Regions from separate parts of the uncultured Amnibacterium sp. genome, predicted to be linked through region 2. Evidence: predicted binding sites of a transcription regulator. Region 2 holds the regulator's gene; each other region holds the start of a gene.
What was found. The regulator HrcA, encoded in region 2, represses chaperone genes, less so after heat shock. The targets are predictions, from matches to a motif close to TTNGCACTCGNNNNNNNCGAGTGCNAA.
Positions count from the first base shown of each region.

Region 1: the regulator HrcA is predicted to act here: its motif matches at 5,841-5,867, upstream of groES (co-chaperone GroES).
Region 3: the regulator HrcA is predicted to act here: its motif matches at 5,585-5,611, upstream of ACFE67_RS05410 (coniferyl-alcohol dehydrogenase).

Region 1 covers NZ_CAXTHO010000019.1:25,385-33,678, forward strand. Annotated here, with positions in the region: gene ACFE67_RS04045 (branched-chain amino acid ABC transporter permease) at 1-492, shown strand, start outside; gene ACFE67_RS04050 (ABC transporter ATP-binding protein) at 485-1,405, shown strand; gene ACFE67_RS04055 (ABC transporter ATP-binding protein) at 1,398-2,150, shown strand; gene ACFE67_RS04060 (hypothetical protein) at 2,147-2,968, shown strand; gene ACFE67_RS04065 (ABC transporter substrate-binding protein) at 3,040-4,266, opposite strand; gene rarD (EamA family transporter RarD) at 4,456-5,373, opposite strand; gene groES (co-chaperone GroES) at 5,453-5,749, opposite strand; gene ACFE67_RS04080 (SAM-dependent methyltransferase) at 5,893-7,074, shown strand; gene ACFE67_RS04085 (DUF4190 domain-containing protein) at 7,120-7,428, opposite strand; gene tsaD (tRNA (adenosine(37)-N6)-threonylcarbamoyltransferase complex transferase subunit TsaD) at 7,502-8,294, opposite strand, start outside.
Region 2 covers NZ_CAXTHO010000152.1:167-5,668, reverse strand. Annotated here, with positions in the region: gene ACFE67_RS13610 (16S rRNA (uracil(1498)-N(3))-methyltransferase) at 1-481, opposite strand, end outside; gene dnaJ (molecular chaperone DnaJ) at 486-1,580, opposite strand; gene hrcA (heat-inducible transcriptional repressor HrcA) at 1,647-2,681, opposite strand; gene ACFE67_RS13595 (DUF4870 domain-containing protein) at 2,832-3,263, shown strand; gene ACFE67_RS13590 (DUF4870 domain-containing protein) at 3,291-3,671, shown strand; gene hemW (radical SAM family heme chaperone HemW) at 3,661-4,896, opposite strand; gene ACFE67_RS13580 (HAD family hydrolase) at 4,931-5,502, shown strand, end outside.
Region 3 covers NZ_CAXTHO010000029.1:13,961-22,254, forward strand. Annotated here, with positions in the region: gene ACFE67_RS05380 (triphosphoribosyl-dephospho-CoA synthase) at 1-383, opposite strand, end outside; gene mdcA (malonate decarboxylase subunit alpha) at 400-2,043, opposite strand; gene ACFE67_RS05390 (LysR family transcriptional regulator) at 2,106-3,017, shown strand; gene ACFE67_RS05395 (SGNH/GDSL hydrolase family protein) at 3,023-3,808, opposite strand; gene ACFE67_RS05400 (TetR/AcrR family transcriptional regulator) at 3,985-4,575, opposite strand; gene ACFE67_RS05405 (SDR family NAD(P)-dependent oxidoreductase) at 4,645-5,556, opposite strand; gene ACFE67_RS05410 (coniferyl-alcohol dehydrogenase) at 5,758-6,552, shown strand; gene ACFE67_RS05415 (DUF433 domain-containing protein) at 6,667-7,356, shown strand; gene ACFE67_RS05420 (hypothetical protein) at 7,446-7,778, shown strand; gene ACFE67_RS05425 (hypothetical protein) at 8,291-8,294, shown strand, end outside.

The DNA of each region.
Region 1 (8,294 bases), on a different contig from region 2:
TGGGTGTTCGTGATCATCGTGGCGCTGCTGGTCCGGCAGCTGATGAGCAGTCCGTGGGGCCGCGTCATCAAGGGCATCCGCGAGGACGAGGACGCCGTGCGCAGCCTCGGCAAGAACGTCTTCTCCTACAAGATGCAGAGCCTGATCCTCGGCGGGGCGCTCGGCGGGCTCGCGACGATCATCAACATCATCCCGACCTCGCTGCAGCCCGACAACTACGGCACCCAGACGACGTTCTTCCTGCTGACGATCATCCTGCTGGGCGGCGCGACGACCGTCTTCGGGCCCCTCGTCGGCGCGATCGTGTTCTGGATCGTGCTCTCACTCGCGGACGGCATCCTGACGCTCGGCATCCAGTACCACTGGCTGCCGATCTCGACCGTGCAGCAGGGCCCCGTGCGGTTCATGATCGTGGGTGTGGCCCTGATGCTCATCGTGATCTTCAGGCCCTCCGGCCTGGTCGGGAAGAAGCGGGAGGCGTTCTTTGCCTGATTCCACAGCGGAGCGACCCGCGCTGATCGACGGCGCCCCTGCGCCGGGGGTGAAGAAGGTCGACCCGATGGTCGTGGCCGACGGCGTGCAGCGCACGTTCGGCGGCGTGCACGCGGTCGACGTCGACCACGTCGAGATCCCGCGCGGCGCCATCACCGCCCTCATCGGCCCGAACGGTGCCGGCAAGACCACGTTCTTCAATCTGCTCACCGGCTTCGACAAGCCGAACAAGGGCACCTGGTCGTTCGACGGCAAGCCGATCGGGGGCGTCCCGGCGTTCAAGGTCGCCCGCCGCGGCATGATCCGCACCTTCCAGCTGACGAAGGCGCTGAGCATGCTCTCGGTGATGGAGAACATGCGCCTGGGGGCGCAGGAGCAGCCCGGCGAGAACATCGCCCGCGCGCTGATCCCGCGGCTCTGGAAGCCGCGGGAGGACGAGATCACCGCCCGGGCGCAGGACCTGCTCGCGCGGTTCAAGCTCGACACCAAGGCCGACGACTTCGCCGCGAGCCTCTCGGGCGGTCAGCGCAAGCTGCTCGAGATGGCGCGCGCGCTGATGAGCCAGCCGAAGATGATCATGCTCGACGAGCCGATGGCCGGCGTGAACCCGGCCCTGACCCAGTCGCTGCTGCACCACATCCTCGACCTGAAGACGACGGGGATGACCGTGCTGTTCGTCGAGCACGACATGCACGTGGTCCGCGAGATCGCCGACTGGGTGATCGTGATGGCCGAGGGCCGGATCGTCGCGGAGGGCTACCCCGACGCGGTGATGTCCGACCAGGCCGTCATCGACGCCTACCTCGGCTCCCACCACGACACGGACCTCGGCGACCTGTCCGAGGAGGAGCAGGCCCAGCTGCTCGACGAGACGCAGGCCCAGGTTGAGAAGGAGGACGCGTCCGATGGCTGACGACGACGTGGTGCTGCGCACGGATGCCCTGCACGCCGGGTACCTGCCCGGCATCAACATCCTGAACGGCTGCACCGTCGAGGTCGGCAGGGGGGAGCTGGTCGGGATCATCGGCCCGAACGGGGCGGGCAAATCGACGCTGCTGAAGGCGATCTTCGGTCAGGTGAACATCCGCAGCGGCACCGTCACCCTCCGCGGCGAGGACATCACCGGGCTCGGCGCCGACAAGCTGGTCACGAAGGGCGTCGGCTTCGTGCCGCAGACCAACAACGTGTTCCCGAGCCTGACCATCCAGGAGAACCTGGAGATGGGCGTGTTCCAGCGCCCGAAGCTGTACGACCAGCGCATCGACGAGGTGCTGGGGCTCTTCCCCGAGATGAAGAAGCGCCTGAAGCAGCGAGCGGGATCCTTGTCGGGAGGCGAGCGCCAGATGGTGGCGATGTCCCGCGCGCTGATGATGGACCCCTCCGTGCTGCTGCTCGATGAGCCGAGCGCGGGCCTCTCCCCCGTGCGCCAGGACGAGACGTTCCTGAACGTCGCCCGGGTCAACCGCGCCGGGGTCTCAGTGCTGATCGTCGAGCAGAACGCCCGGCGGGCGCTGCAGATCTGCCACCGCGGGTACGTGCTCGACCAGGGCCGCGACGCCTACACGGGCAGGGGCCGCGAGCTGATGAACGACCCCAAGGTGATCGAGCTGTACCTCGGCACCCTCGCTGCGGACCAGGACGCGGCGCGCGGCGCGTGACCCGCGCACGGCGGCCGGCGGTCCTCGCGGGCGCCGCCGTCGTCTCGGTCGTCCTCGCCGGTTGCTCGGCGCCCGGCTCCGGATCGCTGCCGGGCGTGCACGTGCTCGTGCTGCAGTACCGGTCGGACATCGCGCCGCATCGGGTGCAGCTCGAGGTCGTGAATGGCTCGAAGCAGACGATCGTCGTCGATGAGGCCTCGTTGGGCGGGTCCGGCTACTCCCCCGCGCTCCGCTGGGCGGACAGCGATCCCGCCGAGATCGGAGCCGGGGCGACCGTCGACCTGCCCGCGGCGCTGACGACGGCCGGCTGCAGCACCCCGGAAGCGCTGTCCGCGCACCTCCGGCTGTCCGACGGCACGACCAGGACCGTCCGCGCGGTGGACTCACACGGCACGCTCGCCGTGCTCCACCGGCAGAACTGCTTCGCCGCGACCGCCGCGCGCACCGCCACCGTCGCCTTCGCGGGGTTCAGCGACCACGGCCGGACCGCCGAGCTGGACCTGTCGGTCCGGGGCGGTGCACACGTCGACGACGGCCTGACGATCGAGCACGTGCTGCCCACGACCCTCCTGTCGCCGTCGGACGAGGCGACGACGTGGCGGCTGGATCGCCGGTTCACCGCGGACGGCACCCTGACGCTGACGGCCGCGCCGACGCGCTGCGACCTTCACGCCGTGGCGGAGGACAAGGTCGGCGCCGTCCTGCAGGTGCAGGTGCGCCTGGCGGACGGCACCTCGGGCACGGTGAACGCGACGGCGCCGGCGGCGCTGAAGAACCGCATCCTCGCGTGGATCGTGCGGGCCTGCGGCACCGGCTGACCGCCGCTGCCGAAGACGGAAGGCGTGGGGCCGGCTCTCGCCGACCCCACGCCTTCCGTCGTGTGTGGGACCTACTTCGTCAGGTCACCGAACTCCGACCCGGTGGCCGAGTTGGTGTTGCCCTTCGCGTACTTGTAGATGGTGACGTACGCCTGCGACGGGTCGCCGTTCTTGTCGAGGCTGATGGGGCCCGAGACACCCTCGTAGTCGATGTCCTTCGTCCCGGCCGTGACGAGCTTCGCGCACGCCGCGAACGAGTCGCACTTCGTGCCGCCCTCCGAGACCTGCTGGAGGTTGTCGCGGATGGTGGTGCCGTCCGTCTTGCCACCCACCAGGGAGGCGAGCGCGATCAGCGTCGTGGCGTCGTAGGTCTCGGGAGCGTACGAGAACACCGACAGCTCCTTGGCCCCGTCGGTCTTCGCCTGCGCCTGCAGCCGGTCCTTGAACTCGGTCGATGCGACGACCCCCGGGTTGGTGAACTGGGCGCCGGCGATGTCGACGTTCTTGAAGCTCGGGTCGATGACGCCGTAGTTGCCGTCGGAACCCCAGACCTTCGAGAACGGGTAGCCCGCCTTGTCGATCTCCTGGGCGATCGACTTGATCTGGTCGAACGAGATCACGATGAACGCGTCCGGCTTCGACGCCAGCGACTTGCTGACCTCGGCGGAGAAGTTCGTCGCGGCCGGGTCGAACGACACGTCGGAGGCGAGCGTGCCGCCACCGGTCTCGATCGCCGACTTGACGCTGTCGTTCAGGCCCTGACCGTAGGAGTCGTTCTGGTAGAGCACCGCGACGTTGATCGCGCCGCCCTTCAGGACGGCCTGGCCGAGCACGCGGCCCTGCAGCACGTCGGACGGGGCGTCCCGGAAGTAGTAGCCGTCGTCCTTGTAGGTGCTGAAGACCGGCGAGGTGTTCGCTCCCGAGAACTCGACGACCTTCGCCTTCGCGATCTGGTCGATGACCGTGAGCGACACGGAGGAGGACGCCGCACCGATGATCGCGCCCACGTCGGACGAGAGCAGCGAGGTCACGGACTGCGTCGCGATGTTGGTGCTGGTGTCGCCCGAGTCCTTCTGGATGGCGCTGACGGTGATGCCGGCCTTGGCCTTGTTGATGTCGGCGACGGCGAGGTTCACGCCCTCGATCTCGGGCGGGCCGAGCGTCGCGAGCGTGCCGGTCTGCGGCAGGATCGTGCCGATCTTCAGGCTCAGCGCGCTGGCCGAGCTGGACGTGCTGCTGGGCGTGTTGGAGCACGCTGTCAGTGCGACCGCAGCCGCGGCGGTCATGGCGATCGCCATCGCGGCGCGTGGTCCGCGTCGGATTCCAGACATGGAGGTCCTCACTTCTTCGGGTTCAGGGCAGGTCCGTGGCTCACGGACACCCCACGAGCAGTGGGCACGACCGTACGGCGATCACGTTCCCGTCATGTTTCGCAGAGCGCTGGATGGGATTTCGTTGTGAATCCGTGACCCTCGCGCGGGGCGGGATCAGGTCGCGGGATCCGGGACGGTGCGGGGCGGTCGGTGGTGGGTGAGCGACTCCGCGACGAGCACGGCGAGCGCGATCCAGACGAGGACGAAGCCCGACCAGCGCCCCGTCGTCATGGCTTCCTGCAGGACGACGACGCCGATCACGAGTTGCAGGATCGGCGTCAGGTACTGCAGGAAGCCGACCATGGACAGTGGCAGCCGGCGGGTCGAAGCGGCGAAGAGCAGCAGCGGCACGGCGGTGATGACGCCTGCGGAGCAGAGCATCAGTGTCGTGAACCAGCCCGCCGACCCGAACGCGAGACCGGAGGTGCCGCCCACGACGATCAGCTGCACGGCCGCGACCGGCGCGAGCCATGCGGTCTCGAGCGAGAGCCCGGAGATCGCGTCGATGCGACCGAGACGGTTCTTCACCAGGCCGTAGGAACCGAAGGAGGCGGCGAGGGCGAGCGCGATCCACGGCGGGGAGCCCGACTCGACCGCGAGGATCACGACCGCGACGGCGCTGATCCCGATCGCCGCCCACTGCACCGGACGGAGCCGCTCGCGCAGCACGACGACGCCGAGCAGGATCGTGACGATGGGGTTGATGAAGTAGCCGAGTGCGGCATCCACGACGTGGCCGGTGGTCGTGGCGAGCACATAGACCGTCCAGTTCACCCAGATCAGCACACCGGCCAGCGCGAAGGAGGCGACGGCACGGCGGTCGCGCAGCAGGGTCCGGAACCGGCCGAGCCCCCGCGTGACCGCGAGGAGGATCGCGCAGAACACGAGGGAGAGCAGCACCCGCCACCCGACGATCTCGAACGAGCCCGCGGGGCGCATCAGGATGAAGTAGACGGGCATCGCGCCCCAGAGCACGTAGGCGCCGGCGCCGAACAGCAGCCCGGAGCGGTACCCCTGCTCCCCCGCTGTCACTGTCCCGAGCCTATGCGCCGGGCACGGCGAAGGCCCCGCACCTCTCGGCGCGGGGCCCTCGTCGTTCAGCCTGACGGAGTCAGTGCGTGACGACTGCGAGCACGTCCCGCGCGGAGAGGACCAGGTAGTCCTCGCCCTGCACCTTGACCTCGGTGCCGCCGTACTTCGAGTACAGGACCCGGTCGCCGACGGCGACGTCGATCGGCACGCGGTTGCCGTTGTCGTCGATACGACCCGGTCCGACCGCCACGACCTCGCCCTCCTGGGGCTTCTCCTTGGCGGTGTCGGGGATGACGAGTCCCGACGCGGTCGTCTGCTCGGCCTCGACCTGGCTGATCACGATGCGATCCTCGAGCGGCTTGATGGAGACCGACACGGTCCACCTCTGCTTTCCTGAGTGCTTTCAAGTACACGTGTGAATTGGCACCCTGGACAGCCGAGTGCCAGCCCCTAACCCTAGGCGTCGTCTGGCACTCATGCAACGCGAGTGCCAGCAGCGCCCGCGCCTACGGTGGTCGGGTGGAACGCAGCGAGCTCGAAGCGCTCCTCAGCCCCCGCGTGCTGACCGCAGTGGACGAGGAGTCGAGGCCGGAGACGCCCGCCGACGTGCTGGCGCGATCGACCGCGCTGCGACGGTCCGGCTTCTCCCCCGACGAGACGGCCGCGATCCTGACGCAGGCGGCGCTGCGGCGCAGAGCCCGCGCGAAGTTCGGCGAGTTCGCCGAACGGATGCTGTTCACCCGGGCGGGACTCGAGCAGGCGACGCGGCTCGATGTCGCCGCGCGGCACGCGGCACGGTTCCGGACGGCGGGAGCGACGTCCGTCGCGGACCTCGGCTGCGGCATCGGCGGCGACGCGCTGGCTCTCGCGGGTGTCGGGCTGCGCGTGCTCGCGGTCGAGCACGACCCCGTGACCGCGGTGCTGGCGCAGTACAACCTCGCACCGTTCCCGGAGGTGGAGGTGGTCGCCGGAGACGCGGAGGAGGCCGACCTCGGCGCCGTCGACGGTGCGTGGATCGACCCGGCGAGGCGCACCGCCGGGCACACCGACACCCGCCGTGTGGGTGTCGCCGACTACAGCCCGTCGCTCGCCTTCGCGGATCGCACCGCCGCCCGCCTGCCGACCGGGGTGAAGCTTTCGCCGGCGCACGACCGGGAGGCGGTCCCGGCCGATGCGGAGGCCCAGTGGGTGTCCGACCACGGTGAGGTGGTCGAGCTGGTGCTCTGGCGGGGCGGGCTCGAGCGCGAAGGCATCCGTCGTGCGGCGCTCGTGCTCGGCCCGGCGGGTGCAGCGGAGCTCACGGCGGCGGCGGACACCGAGGACGTGCCGGTCGGCGCCCTCGGCGACCACGTCTACGAGCCCGACGGCGCCGTGATCCGGGCGCGGCTGATCGGCGACCTGGCCCGGTCGACGGGGACCCACCCGATCGGACCGGGTATCGCGTACCTGACCGGTGACGGGCCCTCCCCCTCCCCGTTCCTGACCCCGTTCGCGGTCGAGGCGGTGCTGCCGTTCGACCGCCAGCGGATCCGGAAGGAGCTGCGAGCGCGCCGCATCGGCCGGCTGGAGATCAAGAAGCGCGGCGTCGACCTGGACCCGGCCGCGTTCCGGAAGGAGCTGGCGCTGCAGGGCGACGAGGATGCGGTCCTGATCGTCACCCGGACGGCGGAGCGGCGCGTGGCCCTGGTGTGTCGCCGCTGACGGACGGAATCACGACGGTGCGGTGCCGGCGGACCCCGCAGTCACCTACGGGGACGTGCTGATCGCACCCGACGAAAGCGCTGTGGCGATCAGCGCGACGTAGGCGATGATCCCGATGATTCCGAGCAGGGTGAGGGCGATGCCGATGATCAGACCGGCGAGCGCCAGGCCGCGGCCGTTCTCGCCGGTCCGCTTGATCTGGCCGAGCGCGATCGGGCCGCAGATCACGCCCCCGATCGGGACGACGATGCCGAGGATCAGCGCGATGATCGCGAGCGTGTTCGTCCTCGGCGGGGCTGCGGACGAACCGGTGTAGGGCCTCGACGGCGGCGGGGTGGGCTGGTAGTCGCTCATGGCTCCTCCTCAGGGGGGTCGCGACATGCTCTCAGCGCACGCGCCCGAGCGTCAACGGACGCGCGGGAATCGGTCAACCGAGCACGACCTGATCGACCGGCAGCGACGAGTCCACGCCGAATCCGGCCCCGCTCGGTGCGATCCCGGCCTCGACGAGCCGTGCGCCGAGCCCGGCGATCATCGCGCCGTTGTCGGTGCACAGCGCGAACGGCGGGATCCGGAGGCGCACGCCGGCGGCGGCCGCCCTGGCGGTCGCGACCTCGCGGAGACGCCGGTTCGCCACGACCCCACCGCCGAGCAGCAGGCGGGGTACCCCGGTCTCGGCGCAGGCGTCGAGCGCCTTCGTCACGAGCACGTCGACGACGGCCTCGCGGAACGACGCGGCGACGTCGGCGACGGCCACGGGCGACCCGTCGATCCCTGCCCGCTCGACGTGGCGGGCGACGGAGGTCTTCAGCCCGGAGAACGAGAAGTCGAAGCGGTGCCGCTCCCGGTCCTTCGCGGCGGACAAGCCGCGTGGGAACCGGATCGCCTTCGGGTCCCCCTCCACCGCGGCCAGATCGATCGACGGGCCGCCCGGGTAGGGCAGCCCGAGCAGGCGGGCGGTCTTGTCGAACGCCTCGCCGGCCGCGTCGTCGAGGGTCTCGCCCAGCAGTGCGATGTCGTGCACGAGGTCCCGCACGAGCAGCAGGGAGGTGTGGCCGCCGGACACGAGGAGCGCGACGGTCGGGAGCTCGACCGGCACCGGCTGCTCGCCCGCCGCGTGCAGCTGATCCGCGGTCACGTGACCGACGAGGTGGTTCACGCCGTAGAGCGGCTTCCTCGCCGTGACCGCGAGCGCCTTCGCCGCGCCGACGCCGACCATC
Region 2 (5,502 bases):
TGCCGCCGAGCGCAGCCAGGTCCGCGGTGGTGGCGAGCGGCAGCACCTCCACCGCCCACGGCCGCATCGACTGCTTGCCCGCCTCCCGCACGATCGCGCTCCAGCGAGCCCTCCCCGCGTCGACCTTCGGGCCGGCCCAGCGGGTGATGCTGCGGGCCGCCTGCCACGGCACGACCGCGGCGACGCCGAGCTCGGTCGCCATCTGGATCGCCGCCTCGTCGCGGCCGCCCTTCGCGAGCGCCTGCACGAGCACGATCCGCGGCACGGTCTGCGGCTCGTCATGGAGCGTCAGCACGCGCAGCTCCACGTGATCCCGCGCGACCGAGACCGCCTCCGCCTCCGCGACCCGACCGCGGCCGTCGCCGACGACGACCCGCTCCCCCACGCGGAGGCGCGAGACCTGCGCCGCGTGCCGCGCCTCCTCGCCCGTCAGCTCCGCACCCGCCTCCGACAGCGCCGCGGCGAGGTAGAAGTGGGCCACGGCCTCAGACGCCGAGGAAGCGGTCGCGCAGCTTCGCGAACAGACCCTGCTGGAAGTGGGAGAACTGCGGCGCCTTCTGCTTGTTCCGTCCCGCGAGCTGTCGGACCAGCTCCGTCGCCTTCGCGTCGAGCTTCGTCGGCGTCACCACCTGCACGCCGATCCGCAGGTCTCCGCGCCCGGACCCGCGGAGGCGGGTGATGCCGCGGGAGGGGATCGTGATGACCTCCGCGCTCTGGGCACCGGGGTGGATCTCGATCTCGACGGGGCCGTCGAGCGACTCGAGCGTCGCCGTGGTGCCGAGGATCGCGTCGGTCATCTGGACCTCGAGTGTCGCGAGCAGGTCATCGCCGGCCCGGCTGAAGACGTCGTGGTGCCGCACCTTCATCTCCAGGTACAGGTCGCCTGCGGGGCCGCCGGCCTGGCCGACCTCGCCCATGCCGGCGAGCTGCAGCCGGAGGCCGGTTTCGACGCCGCCGGGGATGTCGACGGGGATCGTGGTCCGGGCGCGGACCCGGCCCTGTCCGACGCAGTTGGTGCACGGGTACGGGATGACGGTGCCGTACCCGCGGCAGACGGTGCATGGGGTCGAGGTCATCACGTTGCCGAGCAGCGACCGGACCGCGCGCTGGATCTGGCCGCTGCCGCGGCAGATGTCACAGGTGGCGACGGAGGTGCCCGGCTGGGTGCATGCGCCGTGGCAGACGTCGCAGAGCACGGCCGTATCGATCTCGAGGTCGCGGTGGGCGCCGAACACGACGTCCTCCAGGTCGACCTCGACGCGCAGCAGGGCGTCCTGCCCGCGCTCCTGCCGCGACTTCGGGCCGCCGGAGCGCATGCCGCCGCCGAAGAACGACTCGAAGATGTCCCCGAAGCCGAACTGCTGGCCGCCCGCCTGGGAGCCGCCCATGTCGTACTCCTGCCGCTGCCGCGCGTCGGAGAGCACGTCGTAGGCGTGGGTGACGTCCTTGAACCGCTCGGACGCGTCCGCGCCCGGGTTCACGTCGGGGTGCAGCTGACGCGCCAGCCGGCGGTAAGCCTTCTTGATGTCGTCGGACGAGGCGTCGCGGGCGACGCCGAGCACTTCGTAATGGTCAGCCACGTGGGCCCTCCTGGTCGCCGCGGACGTGCGCGACGGGTCGTCGTGGCCGCCGTGCGGCCGGTGTGATCACTCCTCGCCGAGGAGCTTCGACAGGTACCGCGCCACCGCTCGCACGGCGGCGATGTTCCCCGAGTAGTCCATCCGCGTCGGGCCGAGCACCCCGAGCCGGGCGACCTCGCCGGCCGACGACCGGTAGCCGCCGGCGAGGATCGAGGTCTCCGCGAGCCCGACGAGCGGGTTCTCCCGGCCGATCGAGACGGAGACGCCCCGGTCGTCCAGCTCCATCTCGCGGAACAGGCGCATGAGCACGACCTGCTCCTCGATTGCCTCGAGCACCGGCAGGATGCTGCCGGGGAAGTCGCGTTCGGTGCGGGCGAGGTTCGCGGTGCCGGCGAGCAGGAGGCGGTCCTGCCGTCGGTCGTCGATGGTCGCGGCGAGCGCCGAACCGATCCGCTCGACCGCGGAACGCCGAGCGGGCGGCAGCTCCGCCGAGAGCGCGTCGATCGCGGGCGCGACGTCGGCGATCAACCGCCCGACGAGCGCCGAGTTGATGCGGGCGCGCAGCTCTGCGAGCGCGACGTCGTCGAACGGGTCCTGCTCCGGCTGCGGCAGCTCGACGACCCGCTGGTCGACCCGGCCGGCATCGGTGATCAGCACGACCAGCACGCGGCTCGGCGACAGCGCGACCAGTTCGACGTGCCGCACGTAGGACCGCGGCACCACCGGGATCTGCACCAGCGCGACACCGTTCGTCAGCTGCGCGAGCATGCGCACGGTGCGCGCCAGCACGTCGTCGAGGTCCGCGCCCTCCTCCAGAAAGGTCCTGATCGCGAGCCGCTGCGCCGTGGTCAGCGCCCGCACCTCCGCGAGGTGGTCGACGAACATCCGATAGCCCTTGTCCGTCGGCACGCGGCCGGAGGAGGTGTGCGGTGCCACGATGAGGCCGTCCTCCTCGAGGGCGGCCATGTCGTTGCGGATGGTCGCGGCCGAGACCCCGAACGTGTACCGGTCGACGATGGTCCGGGATCCGACCGGCTCGCGGGAGGAGACGTAGTCCTGCACGATGGCCCGCAGGACGTCGAGACCGCGCTCCGAGACCACCGCGCTCCCTCCGCCTGGCACTCCCTGCACCTGACTGCCAATTCTACCGCGCGTGACGCGCGGGTCTGGCGGCGCCTCCCGGCCTGTCGATACCCTGAGCGCCATCCGCCGGTGTGACGAGCACACCGACTGAGTGACAGGAGCCCCGCGATGACGGACCCCCAGCCTGCTTCGCCCGGTTACCCTCCGGCTGCCCAGCCCCTGTCGCCTGCCGACGAGAAGCTCTGGTCGACGCTCGCCCACGTGGGCAACGTCCTCGGTCTGCTGCCGTCGCTGCTGATCTTCCTGATCCTCGGCCCGCGTGGCCCGAAGGTGAAGCAGGAGTCCCGCGAGGCGCTCAACTTCGTGATCACGGCGATCATCGCGATCGTCGCGCTCGCGATCATCGGCGCCATCGCGAGCGGGATCGGCGCCGCCGCCCCGAGCGGCATCGGCCTGCTCTTCGGGCTGATCACGCTGCTGATCGGCCTCGTGCAGTTCGCGGTCTACGTGCTCGTGATCGTGTTCTCCATCGTGGCCGCCGTGCGGGTCAACAACGGCGGTTCGTACCGCTACCCGTTCGCGCTGCGACTCATCAAGTAACTCCTCTCGAACGGCAGGAACGACCTCATGTCCTACAACCAGCCCACCGCGGCCCAGCCGTTGAGCGAGAGCGACGGTCGACTGTGGGCGACGCTCACCCACCTCAGCGCGCTCGTCGGCATCGTGATCGGCGTCGGCACGATCGGCTGGCTCGGACCGCTCATCATCTTCCTCGTGTTCAAGGACCGCAGCCCCTTCGTGCGACAGCACGCGGCGACCACCCTGAACTTCCAGATCACCATGGCGATCGCGGCCATCGTCGCGATCGTGCTGTGGATCGTGCTGGTGGGCTTCCTGCTGACCGCCGCGATCTACATCATCACGATCGTCTTCTCGATCCTGGCCGCCGTCGCCGCGAATCGGGGCGAGCCGTACACCTACCCCCTGTCGATCAGGTTCATCCGGTAGCGAGCGGCAGGAGGCGGCGGACGACGGCGTCCGCCAGCAGCCGTCCCGAGCGGGTCAGCAGCACGCGCCCCGCGAACGCGGCGGGCGGGTCGACGAGTCCGTCCGCGATCAGGCCCGCGACCGCACGGCGGCCTGCAGCGCTGAGCCGCTCGACGGACATGCCGTCGCCGAGGCGGGTCTCGAGCAGCACGCGCTCGACGGCTCGGGTCTCGTCGTCGAGCGTCTCCCGGCCGGCCGCCGGCGACCCTCCGGCCGCGATCCGCTGCGCGTAGACGGCGGGGTGCTTCACGTTCCACCAGCGCACCCCGCCGACGTGGCTGTGCGCGCCGGGCCCGACCCCCCACCAGTCCTCGCCGGTCCAGTAGGCGAGATTGTGCCGGGAGCGCTGCGATTCGGCCTTCGCCCAGTTGCTCACCTCGTACCAGCGGTAGCCGGCCGCGCTGAGCCGGTCGTCGGCGAGCTCGTACATGTCGGCCTCGAGGTCGTCGTCCGGGCTCGCCAGCTCACCCGAGCGGATGCGGCGGGCCAGCGCGGTGCCGTCCTCGACGATCAGCGCGTAGGCGGACACGTGGTCGGGCTCGAGCGCCAGGGCGGTGTCGAGGCTGCGCCTCCAGTCGTCGAGCGACTCCCCCGGGGTGCCGTAGATCAGGTCGAGGCTGACGTCGAGCCCCGCGTCCCGCGCCCAGCCGACGACGAGCGGGACGCGCTCGGGGTCGTGGGTGCGGTCCAGCACCCGCAGCACGTGCGGGACCGCGGACTGCATCCCGAACGAGACGCGGGTGAAGCCCGCCGCCGCGAGCTCCGCGAGCCCGGCCGCGTCCACCGAGTCCGGGTTCGCCTCCGTCGTCACCTCGGCGCCCGGCGCGAGGCCGATCGCGTCCCGGACCGCGCCGAGCATGTGCACGAGGTCGGCGGGAGGCAGGAGGGTCGGGGTACCGCCCCCGAAGAACACCGTGCTCGCGCGTCGTGGCGGCAGCCCCGCCTGCTGCAGCACGGTCGCGGCGAAGGCGACCTCCTGCGCGGCCTGGCCGGCGAAGTCGCCGCGCTTCGCGCCCCGCAGCTCGTCCGCCGTGTAGGTGTTGAAATCGCAGTAGCCGCACCGCACCCGGCAGAACGGGACGTGGAGGTAGACGCCGAACGCCCGGTCGTCGGCCCCCTCCAGCACGGATGCCGGCAGCAGGCCGTCCGCGGGAGCGGGATCGGCGATGGGCAGGGCGGAGGGCACGAGGACCCATTGTCGACTCCGCCAGGATGGGTCGGTGCGCATCGAGCCTCGGAAGATCCTGCTCTGGGACGTCGACGGGACCCTGCTGCTGAACTCGGCGAGGGCGGGCACGTACTACCACCGCGCCATCCGCGACGTCGCGGGCGTCGGTCCGGCCCCTGACGAGCCGCACGCGGTCGAGCACGGCAAGACGGACGGGCAGATCCTCGCCGAGCGCCTCGAGCGCTGGGGCGGCGACCCCGCGCTGTTCGACGCGGTCTCGGCCCGGATGGACGAGCTGTCGGACGCCTACCTCACGGACGAGTGGCGGCGGGAGGCGGCGCCCGGCGTCGACGAGGCGGTGCGCGCCGTGGCTGCCGCCGGGTGGACGAACGGGCTGCTCACCGGGAACTCGCCCCACCGGGCGCGGGTGAAGCTGCAGGGCGCCGGTCTCGACGTCGACGCGTTCGACTGGGACCGCTCGTACTTCGGCGACCACCACCTGCGGCGCAGCGACCTCACGGCGGCGGCACTCGCCGACCTGGGCGACGCGACCGCGGTGATCCTCGGCGACACCCCGGCCGACGGGGAGGCGGCCGATGCGGTCGGCTTCCCGTTCGTCGCCGT
Region 3 (8,294 bases), on a different contig from region 2:
CGTGCCGCCGCTCCGACGACGCCGGCCTCGCTGCGCTCAGTTGCGGCCGCGACCACGAGCAGCCCGACCGTCCACAGCGCACCGCGATGGGTGTTCACGCCGCCGGTCGCCTCGAGCATCGTGGCCTCCCCGATGCGGCCGAGCACGCCGACGCGGTTCCGCAGCTCCTGTGGAGGGAGTCCTTCGGAGGAGACGAGGGCGAGGTCGACGAAGGTGCCGTGCAGGGACTGCGCCGAGCGGAGCAGCATCGCCAGGTCCATGTCGGCATGCCCTCCGGAACCGAGTCGATCCACCAGGCCGGGTTTCGGGGTCAGCAGTGCCTCGGCCTGCAGTGCACCCACAGCGGCCGCCGCGACGGCGTGTGCGTCGAGCTCCTCCTGCACGGTGCGCATCATCGGCTCAGAAGTTCCGGAAGCGCGCGGGCGGGTCGTACAGGCCGCCGGACCACGCCTCGAGGTCGCCGACGCTCTTCGCCGCGAGCAGCGATCGGTCGGCCCGGCGCACGTCCACACCGAGGTCCTCCGGGAACGCGACGACGCCGTCGCGGCGCAGCCGCTCGGTCGTACGCGGATCGTGCCGCAGCCCGATCGGCGTGGCGCCCGCGACCGCGGCGATCGCCTCCCGCCGCTCCTCGACGCTCGTCGCCTTGAAGAGGTAGGCGACGCCCTCCTCGGTGACGACGTGGCTGACGTCGTCGCCGTAGATCATCACCGGAGCGAGCGGCATACCGGCGCGCTCGCCGACGGCGAGCGCGTCGAGGCGGTCGACGAACGTCGGGGTGCCACCGGCCTTGAACGTCTCCACCAGCTGCACGACCAGCTTCTTCCCGCGCCGGCTCGCTCCCTCGCCCGAGGCGAGGTCGAGCCAGGCCGCACTGCCGTGCCGGCGCCCGTGCGGGTCGTGTCCCATGTTCGGCGCCCCGCCGAATCCGGCGAGTCGGCCCGCAGTGACGGTTGATGAGTTGCCGTCGCCGTCGATCTGCAGCGAGGACCCGATGAACATGTCGATCGCGTACTGCCCGGCGAGCTGCGCGAGCACCCGGTTCGACCGGAGACTGCCGTCACGACCCGTGAAAAAGACATCGGGCCGGGCAGCGACATAGCGCTCCATCCCGGGCTCGCCGCCGAAGCAGTGCACGGACTGGACCCAGCCGCTCTCGATCGCCGGGATGAGGGTCGGATGCGGATTCAGCACCCAGTGCTTCGCGATGCGACCACGCAGCCCGAGCTCCTCGCCGTAGGTGGGCAGGATCAGCTCGATCGCGGCGGTGTCGAACCCGATGCCGTGATTCAGGGACACCACCTCGTGGCGCTCGTACACACCACGGATCGCGAGCATCGCCTTCAGGATCTCGACGCGGCCGATCTTGGCGGGGTCCCGGGTGAAGAGCGGCTCGAGCTTGTACGGCTTCGGGCTGACGACGACGACGTCGACCCAGTCGCCCGGGATGTCCACTCGGGGGAGCGTGTCGACGATGCGGTTCACCTGCACGACGACGATGCCGTCGTGGAACGCGGTCGCCTCGACGATCGTGGGGGTGTCCTCGGTGTTCGGGCCCGTGTAGAGGTTGCCGTGCTCGTCCGCGGCTTCAGCGCAGATCAGTGCGACGTTCGGCGGCAGATCCACGAACATCCGGGCGTAGAGCTCGACGTAGGTGTGGATCGCGCCGATCGTCACGACGCCGTCGTCGACCAGCTGCGCGAGACGGAGGCTCTGCGGGCCGGCGAATGCGAGGTCGAGGCGGGACGCGATGCCGCGCTCGAACACGTCGAGATGAGCCGGCAGGCTCACCGACGAGATCAGCAGATGCAAGTCGTGCAGCTTGTCCGGGTCGGCCTGCGCCAGCGACTGCGCGAGGAAGTCGGCCTGCTTCTGGTTGTCGCCCTCGAGCGACACCCGGTCAGCGGGCTGGATCAGGGTGGCCAGCACCTCGTCGATCCGCGCTGCATCGACGACCTTGGATCCGGCGGCCAGTCCGAGCGACGTCATGCGGCGCTGCTTCTCACGCCGGTGAGTCGTCCAGCGAGCGTCGGGATCAGCCATGCCGCCACTCTGCGCGGACGGAGGCTCTGCGTCCATGCAGGCGCCCGGAGTTTCATTCACGAATGAATGGAACGTCGGCCGCCTCCCTCGCGCCCGCTCTCGCACAGCTGGCCGCGCTCGCCCTCGACGCCAACATCACGAAGGCCGCAGCCCGGAGCGGAACCAGCCAGCCGACGCTGTCGCGGGCCCTCCGGACGTGGGAGGAGGACCTCGGCATCCCGCTGGTGGTGCGTCGGGGTCGGGGCATCGAGGTGACGGATGAGGGACGCACACTCGCGGCTGCTGCGGCGGACGCGCTGCACACGGTCGACGTGGCGCTGGCCCGGATCCGCGGCACGGAACAGGGCGCGGCGCTCACCGTCGGGTTCCTGCGCTCCCTCGGACCCACCGTCGCCGGCGAGCTGATCGCATCGTTCCTCGTCGACCGCCCGGAAGTGGTGATCGCGCATCGCGAGGGCTCGAGCACCGACCTCGTCGACGGGCTCGACAGCGGGCGGGTCGACATCGCGATCACCGCGCCCAGGCCGCCAGAACGGTTCGCGTGGCTCGCGGTCGGCCGGCAGGCCTTCGTTCTCGTCGCGCCGATCGGGCATGCCCTGGCACGGCGTGAGCGAGTCGACCTGAGGTCGGTCCGGGACGAGTCGTTCCTCGCACTCGACCACCGCTTCGACGCCCGCCAGCGCGCCGACGCGCTGTGCGCTGCAGCCGGGTTCAGCCCGAGGATCGTGCTCGAAGCCGACAACCTGATGACCATCCGCGGCTACGTCGCCGCTGGTCTGGGAGTCGCGATCCTCCCGGCGGACGCATCGCTCAGCCCCCGGACCGTCAGCGTCCCGCTCACCACGCCCGACGCCTACCGGACCTTCGGTCTGGCGTGGAGCGCGGCATCGCTCTCTCCCACGTCACGAGCGCTCATCGCCCACACGGAGGAGCTCGCGCGGCGCTATCCGGGATGGGCCGATGTCACCGCGTGACGGGATCAGGCGGTGAGCACCCGCTCGAGCTCCGCGGCGATGGCGGTCATGCCGGCCTCGTTCGGGTGGAAGGAGCCCGCGGTCTCCGCCATCGTCGGGTGGAACGGCTGCACCCACGGCTCGCTCGAGCCGAGCGCGTGACCGACGCTCAGGGCGGACGCGAGGACGAGATCGGCTCCGGTGCGTGCCGCCGCATCCGCGAAGACCCTGCCGATCGCGCGCTGGATCGTCAGGAACTGGTCGAGCTCGTCACGGGTGAACGGCGTCGCATCAATCGACTCGTCGTCGAGCACGGTCAGGTAGTCCACGAGGACGACCCGGGCGGTCGGGGCCTGCTCGCGCACCCGCTCGACCACCCTGACGAGTCCGGAGGTGGCGGCCTCGACCGCGGCATCCGTGGGGGCCGGGATGCCGCCGGCGAACATCTGGCCCAGCATCTGCACCATCGGCGACTCGGGGTCCTGACGCTGCCACGCGAGGAAGAGCATGGCTCCGGCGAACTGCAGGTCGTTCCCGCCGGCGGTGACGGTGACCACGTCCGCCGCCGCCGGAACGCCATCGGTCTGCGGCGGTCGCGTGGAACCGTCTGCGAGCTGCTGCGGGGTGTCGATCACGTTGGCGGTCGTCGCGCCCGAGACGGTGAGGTCGACGAGGCGGGCGCCGAACCGGTCCGCGAGCTGGCGGGCGTAGTTCCTGCCGGAACGCATGGCTGCCGGATCCTCGATGGGCGCGATGCCGGGACCTGCGGCGAACGAGCTTCCGAGGGCTGCGATGAGCTGATAGCTGGACACGATCCGATGCTCGCACCGCTCCTCGGAGCGCGCTCCCGGCCTCATGCAGCGCTGAATCATTCGAGGCCTCGACGCGGGCGCCCGCTGCACGAGCGGGTGCGAACCGCTGCGCGTTTCGAAGCGTCGCGCATCGAGATCCTGCGCAGCGCTCCGCGTGCAGAGGTGCGGCGCGGGCCTCAGCTCACGCTGCGCCGGCGGTCACCGAAGACCACGCGGAAGAGGTCGTCCGTGTACTCGGGCGTGATGTCCTGCCGGGTGAGTACCCGGTAGAGCAGCGACCCGACGATTGTCTCCGCGAGCGCGGCAGTGGGGGTGTCGCCGGGCAGCTGCCCGGCCCCGACCCCACGCTCGAGCCGCGACACCAGCGCGTCCTCGTTCGCCGACACAACCTCCTGGTACCGAGCTGCGATGTCCGGGTCCTCCGCTGCTGCGGCTGTGCCTGCGCGGATCAGCGCGGCCGCGTTCGGCTGCCGGCTGCCCGCCGCGAAGTCCTCGAGCCATCGTGCGACGTCGCGTCGGACATCGTCGGAGTCGGCGACCCCGATGGAGGGGGTGATGACGTAGCCCCTGAGGATGCACTCGGCGACGAGCGCGTTCTTCGACGGGTACCAGCGGTAGACGGTCTGCTTCCCGACCCCGGCCGCGGAGGCGATCCTGTCAATGGACAGGCGGTCGAAGCCCTGCGTCGCGAGCTCATCGCGGGTCGCCGCGAGGATCGCCTTCCAAGCGGTCTCGCTGCGGGAGCGCCCTGGGCGTGCGGTCGTCATCGTGAGTCATTCTCCCGGGCGGCAGGTCCGCTCTTGAGGATCCCCTCCGAACGGACCTGCCCGTCGCGCTCAGTGCGCGGCTGCGCCCAGCAGATGAGCGGGCACCTGCACGTCGAGCTCGTCGAGCGTCCAGAGGGCGCGAGGGTCGGCGTCCTTCACGATCGTCGGCCCGTCGGCGATGTCGGTCCAGCGGGTGACCTCGGAGCCCTTGACTGCGAAGACCTGGCCAGTGACGCTGGCGGCCGCGTCGGTGCACAACCAGGCGATCATCGGTGCGATGCGGTCGGCGGGCGGCAGGTAGAAGGCGCCGAACTGGTCCTCGGGCACGCCTTGGGCGCGCAACGCATCATCCATCTGATCCTTATAGAGATCGAACGTTCGCGTGCCGGCAGCGGGCGCGTAGCAGTTGAACGTCACGCCCTGGTCGCGGTAGGTGTTGGCCAGGTCGTGCGACATCGCGATGCCGCCGCCGAGCACCGCGGCGCCGACGGGGTTCGCCTGCGTCCCCCGGGCGATCTCGGAGGTCGCGAACAGCACCCGGCCCCAGCCGCGCTCCGCCATCGCCGGCACCGCTGCGCGGGACAGCCAGAACTTCTGCCCGAGGTACAGGTCCTGCAGCGTCCGCCAGGACCCGTCATCGGTCTGCAGGCCGGCGAGCGTCCCCTTGACGAGCGCGCCGGCGTTGGCGATCAGGATGTCGAGCGCGCCGAAGCTGTCGATGGCCGTCTGCACCGCGGCGGCCGCGCCGTCCGGCGTTGCGATCGAGTCGTAGTTCGCGATGGCGGTACCGCCGGCCGCGATGATCTCGGCGACCGTCCCATCCGCGGCGGCCGAGCTCCTGCCCTCGCCACCGACGTCGGTCCCCAGGTCGTTCACGACGACGGAGGCGCCCTCGGCGGCGAGCACCAGCGCGACCTCCTTCCCGATCCCGTTCCCGCTGCCGGTCACCAGTGCGGTCCGGCCTTTGAGACGTTCACCCATGTGCTGTCCTCCTCCTCGAGGTCGCCCCTCGGCACTCGCTCGTGCGGCGTCGTGATCGGGCGGCCGAGTCAGTGTGCCACTTACGAGACTCCATGTCTCGCATTAGTGTGCGCACGGGGACGACGCTCGGACCGATGCCTGCTCTGCTGCAGGTTCGTAGGGAGCCGTCGTCGATCAGGCCCTCACCAGAACGGACGTTCCATGAGCTTCACCGAGTACGAGAACAAGCGCGTCGTCGTCACCGGAGCCTCCTCCGGCATCGGCGCCGCGGTCACCGAGACCCTCGTCGGCCTTGGGGCGGAGGTGCACGCCGCCTCCCGCCGGAAGCCCACCGTTCAGACCGCCGGGTTCCACGCGCTCGACCTGAGCGACCCCGCCTCGATCGAGGCGGCTGCCGCGAGCATCGGCGGTCCCGTGGATGTGCTCTTCAACTGCGCCGGCGCCGTGCCGATGATGCCTGCGATCGAGATCTTCAAGGTCAATTTCCTCGGGACGCGATACCTCACCGAGCTGCTGCTGCCGCAGATCCCGTCCGGCGGCTCGGTCGTCAACACCTCTTCCGACGGCGGCTACGCGTGGCGCACGAAGCACGCGCTGATCCTCGACCTGCTCGCGACCACGACCTTCCGGGCGGGAGTGGAGTGGTACGAGCAAAACGAGCAGGCCGCCGGCCACGCGTACTCCTTCGGCAAGGAGGCACTCGACCTCTGGACGATGCAGCTCTCGGCGACGACGATCCAGCGAGGGGTGCGCGTCAACTCCACGAGCCCCGGCGCCGTGCAGACGCCGATGCTCGAGGCCATCGAGGGCGCCTACACCGCGGCCGCGATCGACCCGGTCACAGTCCCGAGCGGGCGCCGGTCCTCAGCGGAGGAGCAGGTCGGCCCGCTGCTCTTCCTCGGCAGTGACGGCGCGTCCTACGTCAACGGCGCCGACATCCAGGTGGACGGCGGCTTCGGCGCAACGTTGAACGTCGCGGGGACGCTCTGGGGCTGATCGGCACGGTCAGGTCAATCCCTGTCCCGTCGCGGTGACCCAGTTCGGGGCACTGCGGCCTGAGGCCGCACGGCGGCAGGGTACGGCGACGGCGCCCGTTGCTACTGTCGCGACATGAGTGCGGCGCGTCAGGCTCTCGCGGGCGACCGCCTGCGACGCGAGTACGTGACGCCTATGTACTCCCAGATGGATGTGGCGCGGATCGTCGGTGCCCCGACGTCGACGGTGCATCGCTGGGCCGAGGGGTACTCCGACCGCGGTCTCCGAAAGCCTCCGCTCATCGCGCTCACGAAGCCTGGTCGCGGCTACACCGTGCCGTTCGTCGGTCTCGCGCAAGCGTTCGTCCTGTGGTCGTTCCGAAGGGCGGGGGTGCCGATGCAGCGCATCAGGCCCGCTGTGGAAGCACTGGAGCAGGGCATCGGGCTTGAGTACGCGCTCGCGAGCGACCGGCTGGTGACGGACGGTGCAGAGGTGCTCTGGCGTGCCGAACCCGGAGCAGCGGACACGCGCATGATCGTCGTCCGAAGCGGGCAGGCGGTCTTCAACGAGGTCGTCGGGGAGTACCTCAAACAGATCCGTTTCTCCGACGGCTATGCGTCGTCCTTCGGTCTTCCGCGGTTCGACCGCCTGCCGGTGACGGTCGATCCGCTGGTGAACGGGGGCCGGCCGACGATCGTCGATCGCGGGATAGCGGTCGACGACGTGCTCGGCCGGTTACGAGCCGGCGAGACCACGGGCAGCATCGCCGACGACTTCGACCTCGATGAGGCAGATGTTCGTTCGTTGCTCTTCCAAGCCGCGTAGCACCCTGCAGTGCAGCCGCCGACGACCCGATTCTTCGTGGATCGCGGTGTCGGCGCTCACCAGGTACCGAACGCGATGCGATCGCTCGGCTGGCCCGTCACGACCATGAACGAGCGCTACGGCGCCGGCGCGGGGAGAAGGTCCCCGACGAGCGATGGATCCGCGAGGCGACCGGCCTCGGAGAGGTACTGCTGTGCAAGGACGCCCATGTGGCTCAGCGTCCGCTCGAGGCCGAGGCGATCTACTACTCCAGCGCCCGGGTATTCGTCATCACCGCGGCGGACATCACGGGCGCTGCGATGGTCGACTGGTTGACCCGGCACCGCGCCTCGATCGACCGGTGGATCGGACGTGTCGACGGACCTTTCGTTTGCGGGATCTACGAGGGCGAACTGCGTCGGCTCAAGCTCCACGCGCCCTGATCCGTCGCCGACACGAGCGTGCCGCGGCGGTATGCCCCTCGCCCTCCCCGTCGTTGCCCGCGTCGTTCGGGTCGAGGGGTGCAGCGACGGGTTTCACCCGTCTTGCCCTGTCCTGGCCTGCCGCCTCCGCGATGCGGCTTCCGAACCACCCACACACAACTTGAAAAGACAGTTGTGTGTGGGTGGTTCGGAAGTACAGGTGGCAGGCCAGGACAGGGCAAGGAAGAAGAGGGGGATGAAAGGGATGGATGGATGAATGGAGAAGCAGTTGTGACGGTGGAGCACAGAAGGGGTGCGGAGAAGCAGGGAGAGGTGATGGCGTGAGCTGAGGGGGCGTGTGGGCGTTCCGGAGGCGGGGTTGCGAGATGGTTCGAATGGAAAGCGTTGCGGGTCGGCGAGTGTGGGTGACGGCGCGGGACGAGCGAGTGTGCGAGTGGTTGCGGATCGTTCGAGTGACGGATGTGCAGGCGATCCGGTGGTTGCTCGGAGTGCTCAACGATTCGGATCGACCGGTGT